Regions from separate parts of the Pseudomonas fortuita genome, predicted to be linked through region 1. Evidence: riboswitches for the same ligand, from Rfam matches in the RefSeq annotation. Region 1 holds a riboswitch; each other region holds the start of a gene.

What was found. A riboswitch is a leader RNA that binds a small molecule or an ion and turns the genes downstream of it on or off. The one in region 1 is predicted to bind cobalamin.
Region 2: linked by a shared signal. The riboswitch ahead of cobO (cob(I)yrinic acid a,c-diamide adenosyltransferase) and the one ahead of OZ911_RS13655 (CbtB domain-containing protein) in region 1 are both predicted to bind cobalamin.
Region 3: linked by a shared signal. The riboswitch ahead of cobW (cobalamin biosynthesis protein CobW) and the one ahead of OZ911_RS13655 (CbtB domain-containing protein) in region 1 are both predicted to bind cobalamin.
Region 4: linked by a shared signal. The riboswitch ahead of OZ911_RS10260 (ABC transporter substrate-binding protein) and the one ahead of OZ911_RS13655 (CbtB domain-containing protein) in region 1 are both predicted to bind cobalamin.

The regions. Positions count from the first base shown of each region.
Region 1 covers NZ_CP114035.2:2,966,967-2,971,904, forward strand. Annotated here, with positions in the region: gene OZ911_RS13630 (response regulator transcription factor) at 1-564, opposite strand, end outside; gene OZ911_RS13635 (DUF1272 domain-containing protein) at 784-1,026, opposite strand; gene cobM (precorrin-4 C(11)-methyltransferase) at 1,093-1,845, opposite strand; gene OZ911_RS13645 (cobalamin biosynthesis protein) at 1,879-2,268, opposite strand; gene OZ911_RS13650 (CbtA family protein) at 2,268-2,954, opposite strand; gene OZ911_RS13655 (CbtB domain-containing protein) at 2,964-3,152, opposite strand; cobalamin riboswitch at 3,247-3,469, opposite strand; gene OZ911_RS13660 (TonB-dependent receptor plug domain-containing protein) at 3,664-4,938, opposite strand, start outside.
Region 2 covers NZ_CP114035.2:1,304,998-1,309,935, reverse strand. Annotated here, with positions in the region: gene OZ911_RS05975 (cobyrinic acid a,c-diamide synthase CobB) at 1-914, opposite strand, end outside; gene cobO (cob(I)yrinic acid a,c-diamide adenosyltransferase) at 911-1,522, opposite strand; cobalamin riboswitch at 1,642-1,862, opposite strand; gene OZ911_RS05965 (hypothetical protein) at 1,885-2,049, opposite strand; gene OZ911_RS05960 (PQQ-dependent sugar dehydrogenase) at 2,760-4,067, shown strand; gene OZ911_RS05955 (C40 family peptidase) at 4,125-4,658, opposite strand; gene OZ911_RS05950 (C40 family peptidase) at 4,798-4,938, opposite strand, start outside.
Region 3 covers NZ_CP114035.2:3,425,899-3,430,836, reverse strand. Annotated here, with positions in the region: gene OZ911_RS15735 (ATP-binding cassette domain-containing protein) at 1-200, opposite strand, end outside; gene OZ911_RS15730 (hypothetical protein) at 427-786, opposite strand; gene OZ911_RS15725 (glyoxalase superfamily protein) at 783-1,160, opposite strand; cobalamin riboswitch at 1,262-1,478, shown strand; gene cobW (cobalamin biosynthesis protein CobW) at 1,579-2,646, shown strand; gene cobN (cobaltochelatase subunit CobN) at 2,650-4,938, shown strand, end outside.
Region 4 covers NZ_CP114035.2:2,229,986-2,234,923, forward strand. Annotated here, with positions in the region: gene OZ911_RS10255 (FecCD family ABC transporter permease) at 1-1,012, opposite strand, end outside; gene OZ911_RS10260 (ABC transporter substrate-binding protein) at 1,012-2,022, opposite strand; cobalamin riboswitch at 2,134-2,330, opposite strand; gene OZ911_RS10265 (acetyltransferase domain-containing protein) at 2,359-3,525, opposite strand; gene OZ911_RS10270 (TonB-dependent receptor) at 3,711-4,938, opposite strand, start outside.

The sequences.
Region 1 (4,938 bases):
GGTTTTGAGCTTTTCCATGATCCGGCCTCGGTAGGTGCTGATGGTCTTGGCACTCAGATTCATGCGGGTACCGATATTCTTGTTGTTTTCACCGCGCGCCAGGCGCCGCAGCACCTCCATTTCACGGTTCGACAGGCTGGCAAGGCGCACCGGTTCGCTTTCCAGCGAGTTGCTGTTGACCGACATTTGCGGGAAGGTCGAATAGCCTTTGACCAGCGCCTTGAGGGCGAACAGCAGTGCTTCGTGGTCTTCTTCCTTGGTGACGAAGGCGCCGATGCCGGCATCCAGGCAACGCCGTACGTACAGGTCAGTGGCTTGGCCCGTCAGCACCATGATCTTGGGCACCGGCTCAAGGCTTTGCAGGCGTTTGATCACTTCCATGCCATCCAGACCGGGCAGGCCAATATCGAGCACGACTACATCCGGGCGCAGATCGCGGGCTACCTGAGCCACTTCGCTGCCGTTACCCACCTCACCGACAACATGAAAGCGTTCACGCTCGAGCAGTAGGCGCAAGGACAGTCGGACAATGGGGTGGTCGTCGACGATCAGCACGGTTGTCATGTGGAAAACTCCTGTCGGGATGTGGTCCGCTTCCTGGATCACTCCGGAATACGTCTGCAAGTGGGTTAATCGGAAGCGCTGCAAGATACGACCAATCCCGAAGTTTGGTAATGCCGAGTATAGAAGTGTTGATAATCCGCGTGCTTGTTGTGGAAAAATCCTACAAGAAGCGTGAAAGACATCACCCCGAGAAAGCGGCGATGTCTGTTTGGAAGGGCGTCAGGCGCAGGTGGCGTGCGCTTTGTTCACACGCTGGGTGGCGGCGGGGTTATTGGCCAGCGCCTGACCGACACGCGTCGGCCGGGGCACTAGCTGGCCGGCGCAGTTCGGGCAGCGGCCTTGCAGGCGTGTGTCGGCGCAGGCACGGCAGAAGGTGCATTCGAAGGAGCAGATCAGCGCATCGGGGCTGTCGCCCGGCAGGTCAGTATCGCAGCACTCGCAGTTGGGGCGTAATTCCAGCATGGGCGTGACTCCTGTTCGCAGGCGGGAACCCGGAGTCTGCTACGCGGGCGGCAATACTGGCAATGCTCAGTCCCCAGGGCGGTACAGGTGGGCATGCCCGGCACGGTACAAGGCCGATTCGGCGAAGGGGGTATCCCCTAGCACATGGCCTACCAGGATCAGCGCCGTGCGGCGAAAATCTTTGGCTGCGACGCGTTCGACGATATCGCCAAGGGTGCCGCGCACCCAGTCCTGGTCCGGCCAGGTGGCACGACGTACCACCGCCACCGGGCAGTGCGCACCGTAGTGCGGCAGCAGTTCTTCGACGATCCGCGAGAGGTGTTTGACCCCGAGGTGAATCGCCAAGGTGCTGCCGTGGCGCGCCAGGTCGCCCAGTTGCTCCCCAGGTGGCATGGGTGAACTGTCGCCATAGCGAGTGAGTATCACCGTCTGCGCCACCTGTGGCAGGGTCAGTTCGCAGCCAAGTAGCGCCGCGCTGGCCGCCGTGGCGGTGACCCCGGGGATGATCTGGTAATCGATGCCCAGCGCCTGCAGGTGGCGGATCTGTTCACCGATGGCGCCGTACAGGCTGGGGTCGCCGCTGTGTACACGGGCCACGTCCTGGCCTTGTTCGTGCGCGCTGCGCATGGCGGCGATGATCTGTTCCAGGTGCAGCTCGGCACTGTTGATCACGATCTGGGCCTTGTGGCCTTCGAGCACGGCAGCAGGTACCAGTGAGCCGGCATAGATGATCACTGGGCACTGGCGAATCAGCCGTTGGCCTTTGACCGTGATCAGTTCAGGGTCGCCGGGGCCGGCACCGATGAAGTACACCGTCATGGAAAGTCCTTGCAGGAAAGAGGAGCGAAATGTTCAGCAGGCCAGGGCCAGGGTCGCCGGGCCCAGTACCTGGCGGGTCAGCAGTAACCCGGCGGTGCAGCCGGGCCGCTGGCTGGCCAACGCCAGTGCCGCGCTCTCGGCCACGCCCCAGCAGCCGCTGTGGGCATGGGCTGTGGCAGAGCGGTGGCTGAGCAGCGGCTCAAAGGCTTGCAGTTGTGCGCTATGGTACAGCACCAAGGGCAAGCCAAGGCGTTCGGCCAGTTGCTGCAAGCCGGGTTCGTCGGCCTTGAGGCTGATGCTGGCAATGCCGCGCAGGTCGGCAAGCACCAGGCCCTGGCTAGCCAAGGCTTGGTGCAGCAGGGTTTGCAATGTATCCACCGGGCAACCTCGGCGGCAGCCGAAGCCGGCGTAGAAGGCCGGCATCAGGCCTGGCTGGAACGGCGGAACAGCCATGCACTGAGCAGGCCCAAGGCCACCCAGAATGCAGCGTTGGTCAGCCAGGAGGCCATCTTGAACTGAGTCTCCAGTGCTGCGGGGGCCAGGCTTTCATGCACGTCGGGCTGTGGCGCGCCGATCACATGGGGGATTATCAACAACACGGCGCCCAGCGCCTTCAACAGCCAGTGCCGGGCGAACACCAGCAAGGCCAGGCCAAGGGCGGTGGCGCTGGCCGTGCCAATCCACCAGGCCTGGCGTTGCCCCAGGTCGGCGGCAGCGGTGCCGGGCAGTTCCGGTGGCAGCCCCAACGTTGGCGCCAGACAGAACACGGCGAAACCGGCCAGGCCCCACAGCACACCGGTGCCGGCACGCTGCGGTTCGCGCAGGCTGTAGAGGGCGGCGAGGATCAGGGCGAAGCCGACCGCAACCACCAGGTTGCCACCGGTGGTGGACAGCACCCGCTGCCAGCCGTCTTCCGGCGACCAGGCGTCGGCGCTGTGCTCATGGGCGGCCACTTCGCCGCCATGTTCGTGGTGTGCGGCCGGGGCCGAGGATTCGTAGGTTTCCGCCTCAAGAATCAGCGGGGCGACCCAGAAGCTTTGCAGCAGGGTCAGCAGCAGGGCCGCAAGCAGCCCACTGAAGCCCGCGGTACGGGCAATGCGCGTGATCATCAGGCGTACTCAGTGGCAGGGGAAGGCGGCGCTGTGGCGGGTGTCGTGAGCGGCGTTGTGCACGGCCTCGATGTGCGAAAAACCGGCGAAGTACACCAGGCACAGGCCCAGCAGGCTTGCGCCAACGGCAATGACGATGCGCTGGCTGAGGGTGACGGGGGTGGCAAGGCTGTGTGGCTTGGCGCTGGTGACGGGCATGACGCGTTCCTCTGCTTTTTGTGGGCAACGGGCAAGCGCGGCATCCCTGATGCGTGGCCGCCCAGGGGAATGCAACAGCGCCCGCCCACCGCGGGGTGTTCATGAACGCCAGGCCGGTCTCCGGGCTTGCGAGGAGGAGCAGGGCTCCTGAAAAGCGTCACCTTCCCATGCCGGACTATAAGGCACAGTGGCACAGACGCTTCACTCGCTTACCGTTGCGGGGGCAGCACCGGGCTTGTCCGGCCCTGATGGAGGGCCTGCGACGCACCGGTTTCCCGTTTCACCCCCTGGGGGGCACCTGAACGTGAGGCATAAGGAGAGCATGGGGCGGGGTTTGCGTCAATTGCCATGTGTGCGAGTGACTGCCGTGCTCAGGGTGAAAGTTTGCCCAATCATTGTGGGCGCGGGCTCGCCCGCGAACACCGGCAAAGCCGGTGCCATCCACCGCATCTGCCTGATTCGCGGGCTTGCCCGCTCCCACTGAGGTCCGCGCTAAACCCAAAGGATGTTTTCAGAAGTCATACGCCAGCTTGGTGTACCAGTACCCGCCACCTGGATGAAACGGCGGGTTGCCGTAGGCCGCCTGGTTGCCGTTGGCGTTGTACACGCCGTTCTTGTCGGGCCGTACATTGAAGATGTTGGTGCCGCCCAGGCTGACGGTCAAGCTGTCGAACAGCAGGTACGACAGGTCCAGGTCGGTAATCCACTTGGCGCCGAAGGTGCGGTCCTGGGCCTGATTCTGCTGCCAGGTCTCGACCTTGCCGTAGCGGGTGGTCTGCAAGGTGCCGGTGAAGCTACCCAGCAACCACTGACTGCCCAGTACCCATTTGGTTTTCGGCGAGGCCGCCACCAGGTCACCTTCGCGGCCATGGCCGACCACCTCGATACCGGCTGCCGCCAGCGCTGCGGGCGTGCCCCGGCTGCCGCGCACAGTGGTCTTGTTCCAGTTGAAGCCCAAGGTCCAGCGCACATCGCCCCAGGCACCGAATTCGCTGGTGTGGTCACCTACCAGGTCGAGGCCGCGGGTACGGGTGTCGAAGGCATTGGTGTAGTAGTTGATCCAGGTGGTGCGTGCCAGGCCCAGTGCTTGGAGCATATCGCCAATGGCACCGGCACCGTTCTGCCGGTCGTAGAGGTTTTCGGTCAACAGGATGCGGTCGTCGATGTCGATCAGGTAGGTGTCCAGGGTGACACTGGTACGGCGCGCCGGTTGCCAGGTCAGGCCCAGGCCGGCGTTGCGCGATTTCTCCGGGTCGAGCTTGTCGCCGCCGAATGCCAGCGCCGCGGCACTGCCAGGCGCCACGGTGCGGCGCAAGGCCGGCACCACATTGCCGTCAGCGTCCAGCGCGGTGCGGTTGTCGCTGACCGTATAGCCGCTCTGGGTCAGCGACGGGGCACGGAAACCGCTGCCCAAAGTGCCGCGGATTGCCACGGTTTCGCTCAGTTCATAGCGTGAATTGAGCTTGAAGCTGGCGGTGTTGCCCGAGTTGTCGTCGTAGTGCTCGACGCGCGCGGCGGTGCCCAGGTACCAGCGCGGGGTCAGGTCCAGGCCGAGGTCGATGTAGGCGGCATAGTTGTTGCGCTTCACATCGGCCTCGTCTTCCGGGCGGATGGTCAGCGCAGCCTGGGCGCCCACGGCGGTCTGGCCGTTGGCCAGCGCGTAGAGCGGGTTGGGGCGCCCGTCGGCCAGGGTGGCCGGGTAAGTGTAGGGCCCGACGCCGTAGGCGACGGGGTCGCCGGCGAAGGTCTGGAAGCGCTCCCAACGGTGTTCCAGGCCCGCCGAGAC
Region 2 (4,938 bases), 1.7 Mb from region 1:
CTCATTGGCGCATTGGCAGCCAGGGCGTGGTGATGCAGTTCGGGATAGCCACCCGGGAGGTACAGGCTGTCCACCACTGGCAGTTCACGGTCGTGCAGCGGCGAGAAGAATTCCAGCTGCGCGCCCAGGCTGCGCAGCAGCTCAAGGTTGGCACCATAGGTGAACGCGAACGCTTCGTCTCGCGCCACACCAATGCGCACACCGTCCAGCGAGGCAGCACGCACCTGCGGCTCGGGGCCGACAAAGGTCACCGGCGGAGGCATGGCGGCGTCGCAGCTGGCGGCAAGCGCCTCGGCGGCGGCATCTAGGCGGGTATCCAGGTCGTTCAGCTCGCTGGCCTGAACCAGCCCAAGATGACGGCTGGGCAATTCAATGCCGCGCTCACGGGACAAGCCGCCATACCAGCGCAGGCCCTCGGTCAGGCTACCTTCGAGCAGCTGCGCGTGGCGCAGGCTGCCCACGCGGTTGGCCAGTACGCCGGCGAACGGCAGGTCGGCCTGGTAACGCGCCAGGCCCAGGGCCAGGGCGCCGAAGGTCTGGGCCATGGCCGTACCGTCGATCACAGCCAGCACTGGCACGCCGAAGTGGCGCGCCAGGTCGGCACTGGACGGGGTGCCGTCGAACAATCCCATGACCCCTTCGATCAGGATCAGGTCGGCCTCGCCGGCAGCTTCCCACAGCAGGCGGCGGCTTTCCTCGGCTCCGATCATCCACAAATCCAGCTGGTACACCGGCGCGCCACTGGCCCGCTCGAGAATCATCGGGTCCAGAAAGTCGGGGCCACACTTGAACACCCTCACCTTGCGCCCGAGGTTGCGGTGCAGGCGGGCCAAAGCAGCAGTGACGGTGGTCTTGCCCTGGCCAGAGGCCGGTGCCGCGATCAACACCGCGGGGCAGTGGCGCGATTGACTCACAGCTCGACGCCCTTCTGTGCACGGATACCGGCCTGGAAGGCGTGCTTGAGCATGCCCATCTCGGTCACGGTATCGGCCAATTCGATCATCTCGGGCTTTGCAGCGCGGCCAGTCACGATCACGTGCTGCATGGGCGGACGGCCCTGGATGTCGGACAGGACCTGGTCCAGGTCGAGGTAGCCATGCTTGAGGGCGATATTCAGCTCATCCAGCACTACGAACTGCACACTTGGATCCTGCAGCAACTGCCGCGACACCGCCCAGGCGGCTTCGGCGGCAGCGATGTCACGCTGGCGGTCCTGGGTTTCCCAGGTAAAGCCCTCACCCATCACGTGATAGCGAACCTGCTCGGGGAAGCGGCGGAAAAACAGCTCTTCGCCGGTGCTATTACGGCCTTTGATGAACTGCACCACTCCACACTGCATGCCATGGCCCAGGGCGCGGGCGAGCATGCCGAAGGCAGAGCTGCTCTTGCCTTTGCCATTGCCGGTCAGCACCAGCAGCAAGCCGCATTCGTTGGGGGAATTGGCGATGCGTTCGTCGATGACCGCCTTCTTGCGCTGCATGCGCGCCAGGTGACGTTCGTCGCGTTCGGTGGCTTCGCTCATCAGGGTTCTCCGCAGGCTGGCACCACGGCACGCGTGGCGACAGGGAATAGGCAGGCAGACGGAGAGCGCGCAGGGGCCATGGCAGGGCGCCACGGTGCACCGCGCATCACCCTCCGTGATGCCGTTGACAGTTTCAGGCCGGTCTCCGGGCTTGTGAGCGGGCCTTGGCCCAAACCTGCGCGCCTTCCCGGATGCTGGCATCCAGTGGCCCTGCGCGGCCTTCTACTCACCTACCGTTGCGGGGGCAGCGCCGGAATCGCGCCATGCTGGCGCCCACCGGCTTCCCAGTTTCACCCTGCCCAGTCGGGGCTGGCAGGGCACCTGAAACACGCCGCGAAGGTTAGAGGGTTGCACCGGGAGCGTCAATCGAAGTGGTTGCTGCAGCAACGTAAGCTTTTGATCTTGATCTTGATCTTGCTCTTGCTCTTGCTCTTGCTCTTGCTCTTGCTCTTGATCTTGATCTTGATCTTGATCTTCGCGACTTCAGGAGGCCGAACGCAGGCCTTGCGGAGGGAGGTGACGGGCATGGATGCCCGTCAAGCGCTGGGCCCCAGGATGGGGCCTGCAGCGCGGTCCTCCCGGGAGCGAGGCCGGAGTGAGGGAACCCCGGAGCGCAGCGTAGGGGCCGGATGATGGGAGCGCAGCGTTTTTTGGTTACTTTTTGTCGCGTCTGACAAAAAGTGACTCGCCGTAAGGGCGAAAAGGTGAGTTAGTGTCGCTATCGCAAATGGCCTATGCGCGAGCTAAAAACCAGCACTGTTTCGCTGTTCGGTCTTGCTGTTCGCTGTTCGCTGTTCGCTGTTCGCGTTCAGGTGTGAGCATCAACAATGAGTCAACATTCATTTTCAAAGGTGGCGCCAAATCACCTTTCCGCCCTTACGGCGGGTCACTTTTTGTCAAACGCGACAAAAAGTAACCAAAAAACGCTGGCTCCCATCATCCGGCCCCTACGCTGCGCTCCGGGGTCCCCTCGCTCCGGGCTTGCTCCCGGGAGGACCGCGCTGCAGGCCCCATCCTGGGGCCCAGCGCTTGACGGGCATCCATGCCCGTCACCTCCCTCCGCAAGCCCTGCGCTCGGCCTCCTGAAGTCGCAATCTGCGTTGCCTGAGCTACCGCGCGCTTAGAAGCCAAAGCAAAAGCAAGAGCAAGAGCAAGAGCAAGAGCAAGCAAACCAAGGGGAACCTGCCGAACCCAGCCGGCCTCTCAATTCAACAGGCTTCTTTAGAGGACGCCGCACATGAAATGCCTGATGCCTTGGTTAATCGCAGCCAGCCTGGCAGGCTGCGGCGAAACAGCCCTGTTGAGCGTAAACGACGGCAGCGGGCCAAACCCCCGCCTCCCCACCCCCGTCACAACACTGATCCCCACCGTAAATATCGCCCCTGCAGTGGGCTGGCCAAAGGGCAGCAAGCCGACCCCGGCACCAGGCACCCAGGTCAAAGCCTTCGCCAGCGGCCTCGACCACCCGCGCTGGCTCTACTTGCTGCCCAACGGCGATGTACTGGTGGCAGAGACCAACGCGCCACCCAAGCCCGAAGATGGCAAGGGCATTCGCGGCTGGGCCATGGACAAGGCGATGAAACGCGCCGGCGCGACCGTACCCAGCGCCAACCGTATAACCCTGCTGCGCGATGCCGACCATGACGGGGTGGCAGAAACTCGCACCCCTTTCATCGAAGGGCTCAACTCACCCTTCGGCATGACCCTGGTGGGCAAGGACTTGTACGTGGCCGACACCGACAGGCTGCTGCGCTTTCACTATGAACCGGGCGCCATGCAGATAACCGATAAAGGCCACCCGGTGACCGCGCTGCCCGGCGGGCCGCTGAACCATCACTGGACCAAGAATGTGATCGCAAGCCCCGATGGCAAGAAGCTTTATGTGACGGTTGGCTCGAACAGCAACATCGGGGAAAACGGTATGCAGAAGGAGCAAGGCCGCGCCGCTATCTGGGAAGTGGACCCCGCAAGCGGCAAGCACCGGCTGTTCGCCACCGGCCTGCGCAACCCCAACGGCCTGGCCTGGGAGCCACACAGCAACGTCTTGTGGACAGCAGTCAATGAACGTGACGAAATCGGCAGCGACCTGGTGCCTGATTACATCACCTCGGTAAAAGACGGCGGCTTCTATGGCTGGCCATACAGCTACTACGGGCAGCATGTAGATCACCGGGTACATCCACAGGCCCCGCAAAAGGTGGCCCAGGCCCTGGCGCCAGACTATGCGGTCGGCCCGCATACCGCATCCCTGGGGCTGGCATTCACCGAGCCTGGTGTACTGCCGCCGCCTTTCGATCAGGGGGCATTGGTCGGCCAGCACGGGTCGTGGAACCGTAAACCACACAGCGGCTACAAAGTGCTGTTCGTACCTTTCGACCGCTCAGGCAAACCTGCCGGCCGCCCCATCGACCTGCTCACGGGGTTTCTCGACCAAGAGGGCAAGGCGATGGGGCGTCCGGTGGGCGTGATCAACGATGGGCAACGCGGTGTATTGGTGGCCGACGATGTCGGCAATGTGATCTGGCGGGTGAGCAAAGCACCTTGAAACCGGGCGGCCTGTATCAGCCCCGTTGAACGGGGCCGCTGCTACAGGCGTTGATCATCAGGGGTTCTGCGCCAGATGCCCTTGCGGAATCACACGCTTGGCTTGAAGGTAAGCCTTGGCCCAATAGCTGTTGGACAGATAGTCCAGGCGCACCGTGCCACCCGTGGAAGGCGCATGCACAAAACGCCCTTCCCCTACATAAATGCCAGCATGACTGACTTGCGAACCGCCACTGGTGGCAAAGAACACCAGGTCGCCGGATTGCAGTGCCTTGGCATCCACCGTAGGTGCACGCATGACGATCATCTCCCGCGTTGAACGCGGCAAGCTGATACCGGCCGCGTCACGGTAGACGTATTTGATCAAACCACTGCAGTCGAAGCCGGAGTCCGGGGTGTTGCCGCCCCAGCGATAGGGCGTGCCCACCAGGCCAATGGCGCGGATCAATACGTCATCGGCAATCGGCGAAGGGCTTGGCTGGCTGTAAGTAACCTGCGGCGTAACCACAGGGGCCGGCGCAGGCGCACGGCTGGAGCAGGCAGCAAGCAATGCTGCCAGGGAGAGAAATGCAAAGCGCGCCATCTTTATCATGGCCAGAACATCCTGTCTGAGACCGCTGCGCTGCAGCCGAAAAGAGTTGAGAATTTAGATTAGACGCTTTCTGTAAATGCGCACGGCGGCGAGCTTTTTTCAAAGCATCGCCGCCGCAGCAGGATATATCATTTTGCTATCAGTTGCGCGCGATGTTGGTCGGCGCCATGGCCAAGGCACGCTTGGCTTCAATGAAGGTCTTGCTCCAGTAGCGGTCACCGAGGCTGTCGATGCGAACGCCACCGCTGCGGCGGCTGCTGGAGTGGATGAACTGGTTGTC
Region 3 (4,938 bases), 460 kb from region 1:
CCAAGGCGCCGGCACTGGCCGCTGCTCGGTGCACGCTGGCCGGCCAGAACCTGCCCTAGCAGGCTCTTGCCCACGCCATTGCGCCCGACCAGGCCGGTACGCCGTTGGTCGAAGGTTTCGTTGAGGTCGGTAAACAGTAGCCGGCCATCAGGCAAGGCCAAAGAGACGCTGTCCAGCGTCAGGATCGACGTGTTCGTCATGCACAACTCCACAAATGCCGCGACATCTCCGGAGCAAACCGGAGGCTGAAGACTGGCCGTCGAATGGACGGCGGCATTAATGGCGCATTGGACGAATACCTCGTACTGGGGGAGTGCGTAGCCTAACGGCCCGTTGGGGGCGGGTAAAGTACCGCCCGCCGTGTATGGGTTTCCTGCACTGGCGATGCGCCGCGCGAGCGGCGCCCGATCTTGTCTGGCCCTGGGCTCAGCGCCCCGTCAAGCGCTTGGCCCAGTCGCCTCCGTGGCTCTGTTTGCAGGCCTCTTCGCTGTCAAACCGTACATGCCAGGCCGGGTGATCCAGTTGTATGCCGGCGTGGTCCAACGCCTGACGGGTCAGCGCCAGCATGCGTGCCTTTGCTTCACCCGCCACTGCAGCGACTTTCTCGGCCTCTTGTTCAAACACCCAAGTAATACGCAGGCTGGCCGGAAAGTTCTCAGGGTCCAGGCGATGGGTGAGCCAGGTGAACCCGACGATTTCTGCCTTGGCGGTTTCACAAGCGTCCGTCAGGCACGCTACCAGCTCCCGCTCCAGGCGGGCCATTTCGCGTTTGCCCAGCGCCTTCACAGGTTGGCCTCGTCATCGATCTGCTGGCAGAAGCGCAGGCGGTTGCCGAACGGGTCGCACACCTGCATCTGCAGGCCCCAGTCCAGGCGCTCGGCTTCGGGCCGGGCGTAACCGTACTGTTTGCCTTGCAGTTCATGCTCCAGCGCCCGCAGGTCGTCGAGGCGGGCAAACACTGTAGAGCCGGGGCAGGCATCGCCATGGTGCTCGGTAAGGTGCAGGATCAGGCCATCGCGGTGAATCTGCATGTACAACGGCAGGTTCGGGCTGAAGCGGTGCTCCCAGTCCAGGCTGAAACCGAGAAAATCCATGTAGAACTCCCTGGCCTTGTCGACCGAGAAGATGCGCAGTACCGGGATGGCGGGGGCGAGGAGCATGGGGCGTCCTTGACAGTGGGCAAAGTCGCCACTGTACCGCAGTGCCGCCAAGAGTTGTCGGCAAGCCCCGCAGCAATGGTTGACCACCCGCCAGCCACTGCGTAGCCTTGCCACTTCGAGGTTCTTCGGCCAGGCCGAAGCTAAGACGGGAACGCGGTACAAGCCGCGGCTGCCCCCGCAACTGTAAGCACTGACAACGGATCGACACAGCCACTGCGCCAATGCGCGGGAAGGCGTCATCCCGCCAGCCCGCCGTTCAACTGAACGGGGAGCTGGAACGGTGCAAGCCAGGAGACCTGCCTCGCAACGTTTTCGACTTTCAACCGGGCGGGGTGATCCGGTGGCGAACAAGCCCGGCCGGCCTGGTCCGCGGCTGTCGTCCTGCATGCCCGCGCCATTCTGCCAAGGGCAATGCGACATGAAAACACTGGCCAAGCTCCCCGTTACCATCGTCACCGGCTTCCTCGGCTCGGGCAAGACCACCTTGCTGCGCCACATGCTCGACAACGCCCAGGGCCGTCGCATTGCGGTCATCGTCAACGAATTCGGCGAACTGGGTATCGACGGCGAAATCCTCAAGCAGTGCAGCATCGGCTGCACCGAAGAAGAAGCCAGCGGCCGCGTCTATGAACTGGCCAACGGCTGCCTGTGCTGCACCGTACAGGAGGAGTTCTTCCCGGTCATGCGCGAGCTGGTGGCACGCCGTGGCGACCTGGACCACATCCTGATCGAAACCAGTGGCCTGGCCCTGCCCAAACCGCTGGTGCAAGCCTTCCAGTGGCCGGAAATCCGCAACGCCTGCACCGTCGACGCGGTCATCACCGTGGTCGATAGCCCGGCCGTGGCTGCCGGCACCTTCGCCGCCTACCCGGACCAGGTCGATGCCCAGCGCAAGCTCGACCCTAACCTGGACCACGAATCGCCGCTGCACGAACTGTTCGCCGATCAGCTGGCTAGCGCCGACCTGGTGGTATTGAACAAGGCCGACTTGATCGACGCCGAAGGCCTGGCCAAGGTGCGCGCCGAAGTGGCCGAAGAACTGCCGCCGGCAGTCAAGGTGGTAGAGGCCAGCAGTGGCAAGCTGCCGCTGGAGGTGCTGCTGGGTGTGGGCGCCGAGTCCGAGGCGCACATCGATGGCCGCCGTACCCACCACGATTCGCACCACGATGGCGACGATCATGACGACCACGACCACGACGCCTTCGACTCCATTTCCATCGACCTGCCGGAGGCTGACGAAAGCCTGTTGCTCGACGCCTTGACCCAGCTGGTGGTGGAGTTCGGCATCCTGCGCGCCAAAGGCTTCGCTGCCATCCCGGGCAAACCGATGCGCCTGCTGGTGCAAGGCGTGGGGACCCGTTTCGACAAACACTTCGACCGCGCCTGGCGTGCCGACGAGCCGCGCATCACCCGCCTGGTGTTGATCGGCCAGGAACTCGACGCTGCCCAGCTGGAAGCGCGCCTGCGCCAGGCCTTGGGCGCCTGACCCGTGCACCTGCTGCGGACCCAGCCCGGCGGCTTCGTGCCGGACGACAGTATTGCCGACCTTGGCCAGACACCCGCCGAACTGGTGATTCTCTGCAGCGGCGATTCGCACCTGGCGTTGCTCGCCGATACGGCCGAGCAACTGCCTGAGGATTTCCCCAGCCTGCGCCTGGCCAACCCGATGCAGGTGCAGAACCACGCTTCGGTCGACCTGTATGTCGACCAGGTGCTGCGCCACGCCAAGGTCATCCTGGTGTCGCTGCACGGCGGCGTCGGTTACTGGCGCTATGGCGTCGAGCAACTGGTCGAGCTGGCTGCCCGGGGCGTGCAACTGATTCTGGTACCAGGCGATGATCGCCCTGACCCGGAGCTGACCCGCTTGGGCACCGTCACGGGCGACCAGGCCGAGCGCCTCTGGCACTACTTGCGCCAGGGTGGCAAGGCCAATGCCATCAACCTTTACAACTGCCTGGCCAACCAGTGGCTGGGCCGCGATTATGCCTGGGACGAGCCGCAGCCCTTGCCGCGCACCGCTGTGTATCACCCGGCCAAGGGCAGTGTGGCACTGGAAGACTGGTACCCGCACTGGCACCCGGATTGCCCGGTGGCGCCGCTACTGTTCTACCGCTCCCACTTGCAGGCGGCCAACACCGCGTTCATCGACGTGTTCTGCCAGCGCCTGCAAGCTGCTGGCTTGAACCCGTTGCCGATTGCCGTGGCCAGCCTAAAGGAAAGCGCCTGCCTGGAGCAGGTCGAAGCCTGGCTGGACGAAGTCGGTGCCGAAGTGCTGGTCAATACCACCGGTTTTGCCCTGTCCAGCCCCGAACGGCCCAACCTGCGCCCGTTCCGCCGTGACATTCCGGTGCTGCAGGCCATCTGCGCGCAGGACAACCAGCCCGGCTGGGAAGCCAGCGAACAGGGGCTGGGTGCGCGCGACCTGGCCATGCACATCGCCTTGCCCGAACTGGACGGGCGCATCATCACCCGCCCGGTCAGTTTCAAGGACATGGCCTGGCGCAGCGAGCGCAGCCAGTCCGACGTGGTGTGCTACCGCGCCCACCCCGAGCGTATGGACTTTGTCGCCGAGCTGGCCCGGCGCTGGGTCGAGCTGGCGCGCCTGCCCAATGCCGGGAAGCGCGTGGCCCTGGTGATGGCCAACTACCCGACCCGGGATGGCCGCATCGGTAACGGCGTCGGCCTGGATACGCCCGCTGCTGCACTCAACATTCTCAAAGCGCTGCAGGCCGAAGGCTATCCGCTGGCCGATTTGCCGGGCAGCGGCACGCAACTGATCCACCAGCTGCTCGGCGGCGTGACCAACGACCTTGACCACCTGGACCAGCGCCCTTGCGCCCAGAGCCTGAGCCTGGCCGACTACCAGGCCGCCTTCGAGCGCTTGCCCGAGGCCAATCGCCAGGCAGTGCTGGAGCGCTGGGGGCCGCCCGAGCAGGACCCGATGTACCGCAGCGGCCGGCTGATGGTGGCCGGCTTGCGCTTTGGGCTGACCTTCGTCGGCATCCAGCCCGCCCGGGGCTACCAGGTAGACCCCAGCGCGGTGTATCACGACCCCGACCTGGTGCCGCCGCACGGCTACCTGGCGTTCCACTTCTGGCTGCGCCACGCGTTCGCCGCCGACGCGGTGATCCATGTCGGCAAGCACGGCAACCTCGAATGGCTGCCCGGCAAGGGCGTCGGCTTGTCGGCGCAGTGCTGGCCGGACGCGCTGCTTGGCCCGCTGCCGAACATCTACCCGTTCATTGTCAACGACCCGGGCGAGGGCGCCCAGGCCAAGCGCCGTACCCAGGCGGTGATCATCGACCACTTGATGCCGCCGCTGACCCGTGCCGAAACCTACGGCCCGTTGCGCCACCTGGAGCAGCTGGCCGACGAGTTCTACGAAGCGCAGCTACTCGATCCGCGGCGTGCCCGCGAGTTGCAGCGCGACATCCTCGAGCTGGTCAAGGTCAACCACATCGACCGCGAGCTGCAGTTGGAAGGGCAGCTGGATGATGCCGCCGTCTGGCTGCCGCGCCTGGACACTTACCTGTGCGACCTGAAGGAATCGCAGATTCGCGATGGCCTGCATGTGTTTGGCCAGTCACCAGAGGGGCGGCTGCGCCTGGATACGCTGCTGGCCCTGCTGCGGGTTGAGCGGGGCGACGGTCGTGGTGGTAATGCCAGCCTGCTGCGCGCCTTGGCCAAGGCATTGGTGCCAGGCTTTGACCCGCTCGATTGTGAGCTTGGCTTGCCCTGGCAGGGCGCACGCCCTGAGCAGCTTCTGGCCATGAGCAGT
Region 4 (4,938 bases), 740 kb from region 1:
AGTGCCCTCGGCGGCTGACCAGAATAAGCGCGAAGACGGGCGCCCCGATCAGTGCGGTGACCACGCCCACGGGAATCACCTGGCCCGTGATCAAGGTGCGTGAGAGGACGTCGGCGGCAATCAGGAACAGTGCACCGCCCAGTGCGCTGGCGGGCAACAGGCGGCTGTGGCCTGGGCCGAGCAGCAGGCGCAGGGCATGCGGAATCACCAGCCCGACAAAACCGATGGCGCCGACGATGGACACCATCACGGCCGTCACCAGCGCTGTGCAACTGATCAGCAGTAGCTGGGTGCGCCGCACCGGGATGCCCAGCGATGCAGCCGAATCGGCGCCGAAGGTGAAGGCATCCAGTGCGCGGCGGTGCCACAGGCACACTACCAGGCCAAACAGCGCCACCGGTACGGCCAGCCACACCGATGGCCAGCGCACGCCGCTGAGATTGCCCAACAGCCAGAACAGGATGCCGCGTGCCTGTTCGGCGGTGGCCGACTTGGTGATGAGAAAGGCGGTGAGAGCGGTGAACAGTTGCGAGCCGGCGATACCGGCGAGGATCACCTGCGCGTTGTTGCTGCCAGGGCCGGCCGCGCGGGCCAGTACCAGCACCAGGGCGAACGCAGCCAGCGCCCCCATGAAGGCGCCCCCGGACATGCTCAGCGTCAGGCTACCCAGGCCCAGCAGGCCGACCAGCACTGCACCGGTCGAGGCGCCGGCCGACAACCCCAGCAGGTACGGCTCGGCCAGCGGGTTGCGCAACAGCGCCTGCAGAACCACACCGCAGGTGGCCAGGCCGGCACCGCAGGCTGCCGCGACCAGGGTGCGGGTCAGGCGGTAGTTCCAGACGATGCCGGCGTCGATCGGGTCAACCGGGTAGCCGGCCTGCCACAGCTGGTTGGCCAGCACCTGGCCGACCACGCTGGGCGACAGGTTGGTCTCACCAATGGCGGTGCCGGCCAGCAAGGCAGTCAGCAGTGCCGCCAGGGCAACGGCGATACAAGGTAGCAGGCGGCTCATCACTGGGGTGCTTTACCGCTGGCAAAGGCGGCGGACAGCGTCTGCAGGCCACGGAACAGGCGGATGCCGGCCTGCATGGCGTCGGCGTCGAGGACGATGATGCGATCGTGTTTCACCGCGTCCATGTTGCGGGTTACCGGGTCGTTGCGCAGAAACTCCAGCTTCTTCTGGTAGTCGTCGGCGGGGAAGCGGCGGCGGTCCATGCGGGCGATGATCAGCCAGGTGGGGTTGGCCTTGGCCAGGGTTTCCCAGCCTACGGTCGGCCACTCCTCGGTGGATTCGACCACGTTGCGAACGCCCAACGTGCGTAGCATGAAGTCCGCGACCCCTTGACGGCCCGCCACGTAAGGGTCGATGTCGAGGTCGGCGCTGGAGAACCAGAACAGTGCCGAGGTGGCAGACAGGTCCTTGCCGGCCAGTTGTGCCTTGGCGCTGTCCAGGCGGCCTTTCAGCTCGGCGTTCAACGCAGTGCCGCGGTCCTGCACATCAAAGATCTCGGCCAGCTGGCTGACGCTCTTGTAGATGCTGTTTACCTGAAACGCCTGCAGGCGGGTGCCGTCGGCGCCGACCAGGTTGTCTTTGCCTTCGCAGTCCGACGGCAGCAGGTAGGTGGGGATCTTCAGCTCATCGAACTGCTCGCGGGTGCCGACCACACCCTGGGCGCCGACCATCCATTCGAACTGCACGGTCACCAGCTGCGGGCGCTTGCCGACCACGGCCTCGAAGCTGGGGTCATTGTCGGCCAGGCGCGGCACCTTGTCGTTCTGCGCCTGGTACTCGGGCAGCACGTTGTTGAACCACAGCGAAGTGCCCGCCAGTTTGTCGCCAAGCCCGAGTGCGTAGAGTATCTCGGTGCCGGCCTGGCCGATGGTGACGGCGCGCTGCGGGGCCTGGGCGAAGGTCTGCGGTTTGCCGCAGTTCTCGACCGTGAGCGGGTAGTGGGTGGCGGCGGCCTGGGCCAGGCCAGTGAGGCCGAGGCCGGCGAGCAGGGTGGCGAAACGGGGCAGCATGCTGGGCGATCTCCTATCGGACAGTTCGGGTGAGGAACGCACGGACAGGCATCGCCGAGCCCCCGCCGAGGGCAGGGGCAACACTGATGGCCAATCCCGGACACCCCGCCGGTTGGTAAATGTAGGCCGGCAGGTCTCCTGACTGGTGCGTCATGGCCCGGCTCCGGCCTTCCCGGGTTGTGGCCCAGTGGCATCAATGGAGCAGGCTCGGCACCTACAGTTGCGGGGGCAGTTCCGTTTGGCCCGTATTGGCGGGCCTGGGATTCCCTATTAATTCCGTGGTGGAAACCGGCGGCCCGCATGGTAGACCATCGTGCCGCCGGGTGAAAACGCTTTTCAGAAGTACTTCAGCCAGGTGATGTCGCGGCGGCGCGCTTTCAGGCGAGCGAACCCGCGCACCGGCAGGTACAGCGAAACCGCCAGCACCACTGCACCCAGCCACACCGCCGCGATGCCGTCGAAGCCGAAATAGTCGCCATGGTTGAGGCCGAACAGCGCCACGCAGGCCAGGTACAACAGCTTCAGCACGTACAGGTGCAACAGGTAGAAAAACATCGGTGCTGCGCCAAACACTGCCAGCGCGCTGACCCAGCGGGCCTGGCCGGCGCGCTCGAAGGCGCGCAGCAACAGCAGGCCGCAGCCCAGGGTCAAGGCCAGGAACAGCAGTGAAGGCGGGTACTTGGTGATGTTGAAGAAGCTCATCACGGTTTGTGTGAAGGTGGGGTAACCGCTCCACGGCGCCTCGCCGTAGCCGTTGAACATGCGCAACGCGACAAAGCCCAGCAACGCGATCAAACCCGCCAGCAGCAGGCGCTGCTGGCGTTGGCCAGCCGCACTGCCCCGGGCAAACCAGGGGCCCAGGCCATAACCCAGCGCGATGACGCCGATCCATGGCAGCACCGGGTAAGACGTGCGCAGGCGCAGGTTTTCGGAAAACTCAAGCCAGCCCCGGTCGTGCAGGATTGCCCATGGCACGTGCAGGGCTGACTCCACGCCAAAGTGCAGGCCGTCGAGAAGGTTGTGGCCGGCAACGATGGCTGCGCCCAGGGCGAGCAGGGCAGCACGTGGCAGCCATACCAGCAGCGACAGGGCGATCATGCTGACACCGATGGCCCAGATGACTTGCAGGTAGATGACGCTGGGGGGCAACTGAAATGTCCAGGCGAAGTTGACCAGGGTGAATTCCAGCACCACCAGGAACAACCCGCGCTTGAACAGAAACGCCGAGACATCGCCGCGGCCTTGGTGCTTTTCGCCGTACAGCCAGGCCGACAGCCCGGTTAGCAGGACAAACACTGGCGCGCACAGGTGGGCCAGGGTCCGGCTGAAGAACAGCGACGGCTCTGTAGCGTCGATGGTCATCGGGTCGCTGACCTGTCGGTGCAGGAAGAACGTTTCGCGGACGTGGTCCAGAAGCATGAACAGGATCACCAGGCCGCGCAGGGCATCGATGCTTTGCAGGCGCTGGGTGATCAAGGAGGGCGTGGCGCTGGCGCTTGTCATGGAGGGTCGCTGATAGGAATTAATGTCATGTGAAACGTTATCTTATAACTAATCGATGAGAGGTTGGTAGAGGTTTTTGTGTTGCGTGTGCCGGTCTCTTCGCTGCGCAAGGCTGCTCCTACCGGTCGGTGGTGACTGGTAGGAGCAGCCTGGTGCTGCGAAGAGACCGTTACAGGCAACTCAGGTCAGAAGGTGTAATCAACCGTCGCAAAGTACGATCGTGGCATCCCCATCAACCACTGCTGCCCACTGAACGCCGACTGCACATATTCACGATCAGACAGGTTGTTCAACTGCAACCCCAACTTCACATCCGGCAGCACCTGCCAGGCGATGTTGGCATCGACCACGGCGTAGCTGGGGGCACGTTGGGAATTGGCAGTATCGGCATAACGCTCATCCACGTAGCGCACACCCATGCCGGCCTCTACCTGTTGGCCGAAGCCTTTGCTCAGCCACAGGTTGGCGGTACGCCGTGGCACGTTGGCCGGCCGGTTGCCGGCACGGTCCTGCGCTACACCGCCGACCATCTCGTCGAAATCGTCATACCTGGCGCGTACCAGCGACGCATTGGCCGACACCTGCCACTGATGCGCCAGTGCCAGTTCCAGGGTTGCCTCAAGGCCATCTGACGTCTGCTGCCCAGCCTGTTGTTTCTCGTGGGTGATCGGGTCGTCCACCAGCAGCTTCTTTTTGACGATGTGGTAGGCGGCCAGCGTCCATTCGCCACGGCCGTCCCAGAAGCGCTGCTTGAGGCCAACCTCGGTCTGTTTCGCCTCGGTCAGGTCATAGTGCATCTGGGTGGGGCTGAGGCTGATGAGGTTGTTGACCCCCTCCTGGCTGGTGGAGTACTGCCCGAACAGCGCCAAGTCATCGGTGACTGCGAACACCAGCCCGGCGCGCCAGTTGCCACCTTGCAGGTTGCGGTCGCTGCGGCTGTCGTTGGTCAGGTTGGTGCGGTCGATGTGGTTCTGGTCGCGGCGCACCCCAGTGACCAGCGACAGCCGGTCGCTCAGCTGCAAGCGGTTCCCGGCGAACAGAGCGAAGGTGTGGGTGCTGGACAAGGTTTGCGGGCGCAGTGGCGAGGCGCTGTGGAACCCGCCCGGTTCTGGCTGCCATGGGTCGATGTAGTCACCGCCCACATCGTTGTAGGGCGCGTTGCTGTCGACGTTGAAGCGGACCTTGTTGTATTCCGCGCCGACCACGGTCTTGCTGGCCAGGCCGAACAGCCTGTGGTCAAAGGTGAAGGTCTGGCGGTCGCCGAACTGTTCCTGGTTGTGCTTGATCTCCAGGTAGCTGCCGCGCTGCAATTGCTGGCGCTCGGCGTCCCAGCTGTAGTCTTCGGCATTGCGCCAGTGGCGGCGGCTTTTGATGTAGTACAGCTGGTTGCTGGCGCTGACGTGGTCGTTCAGC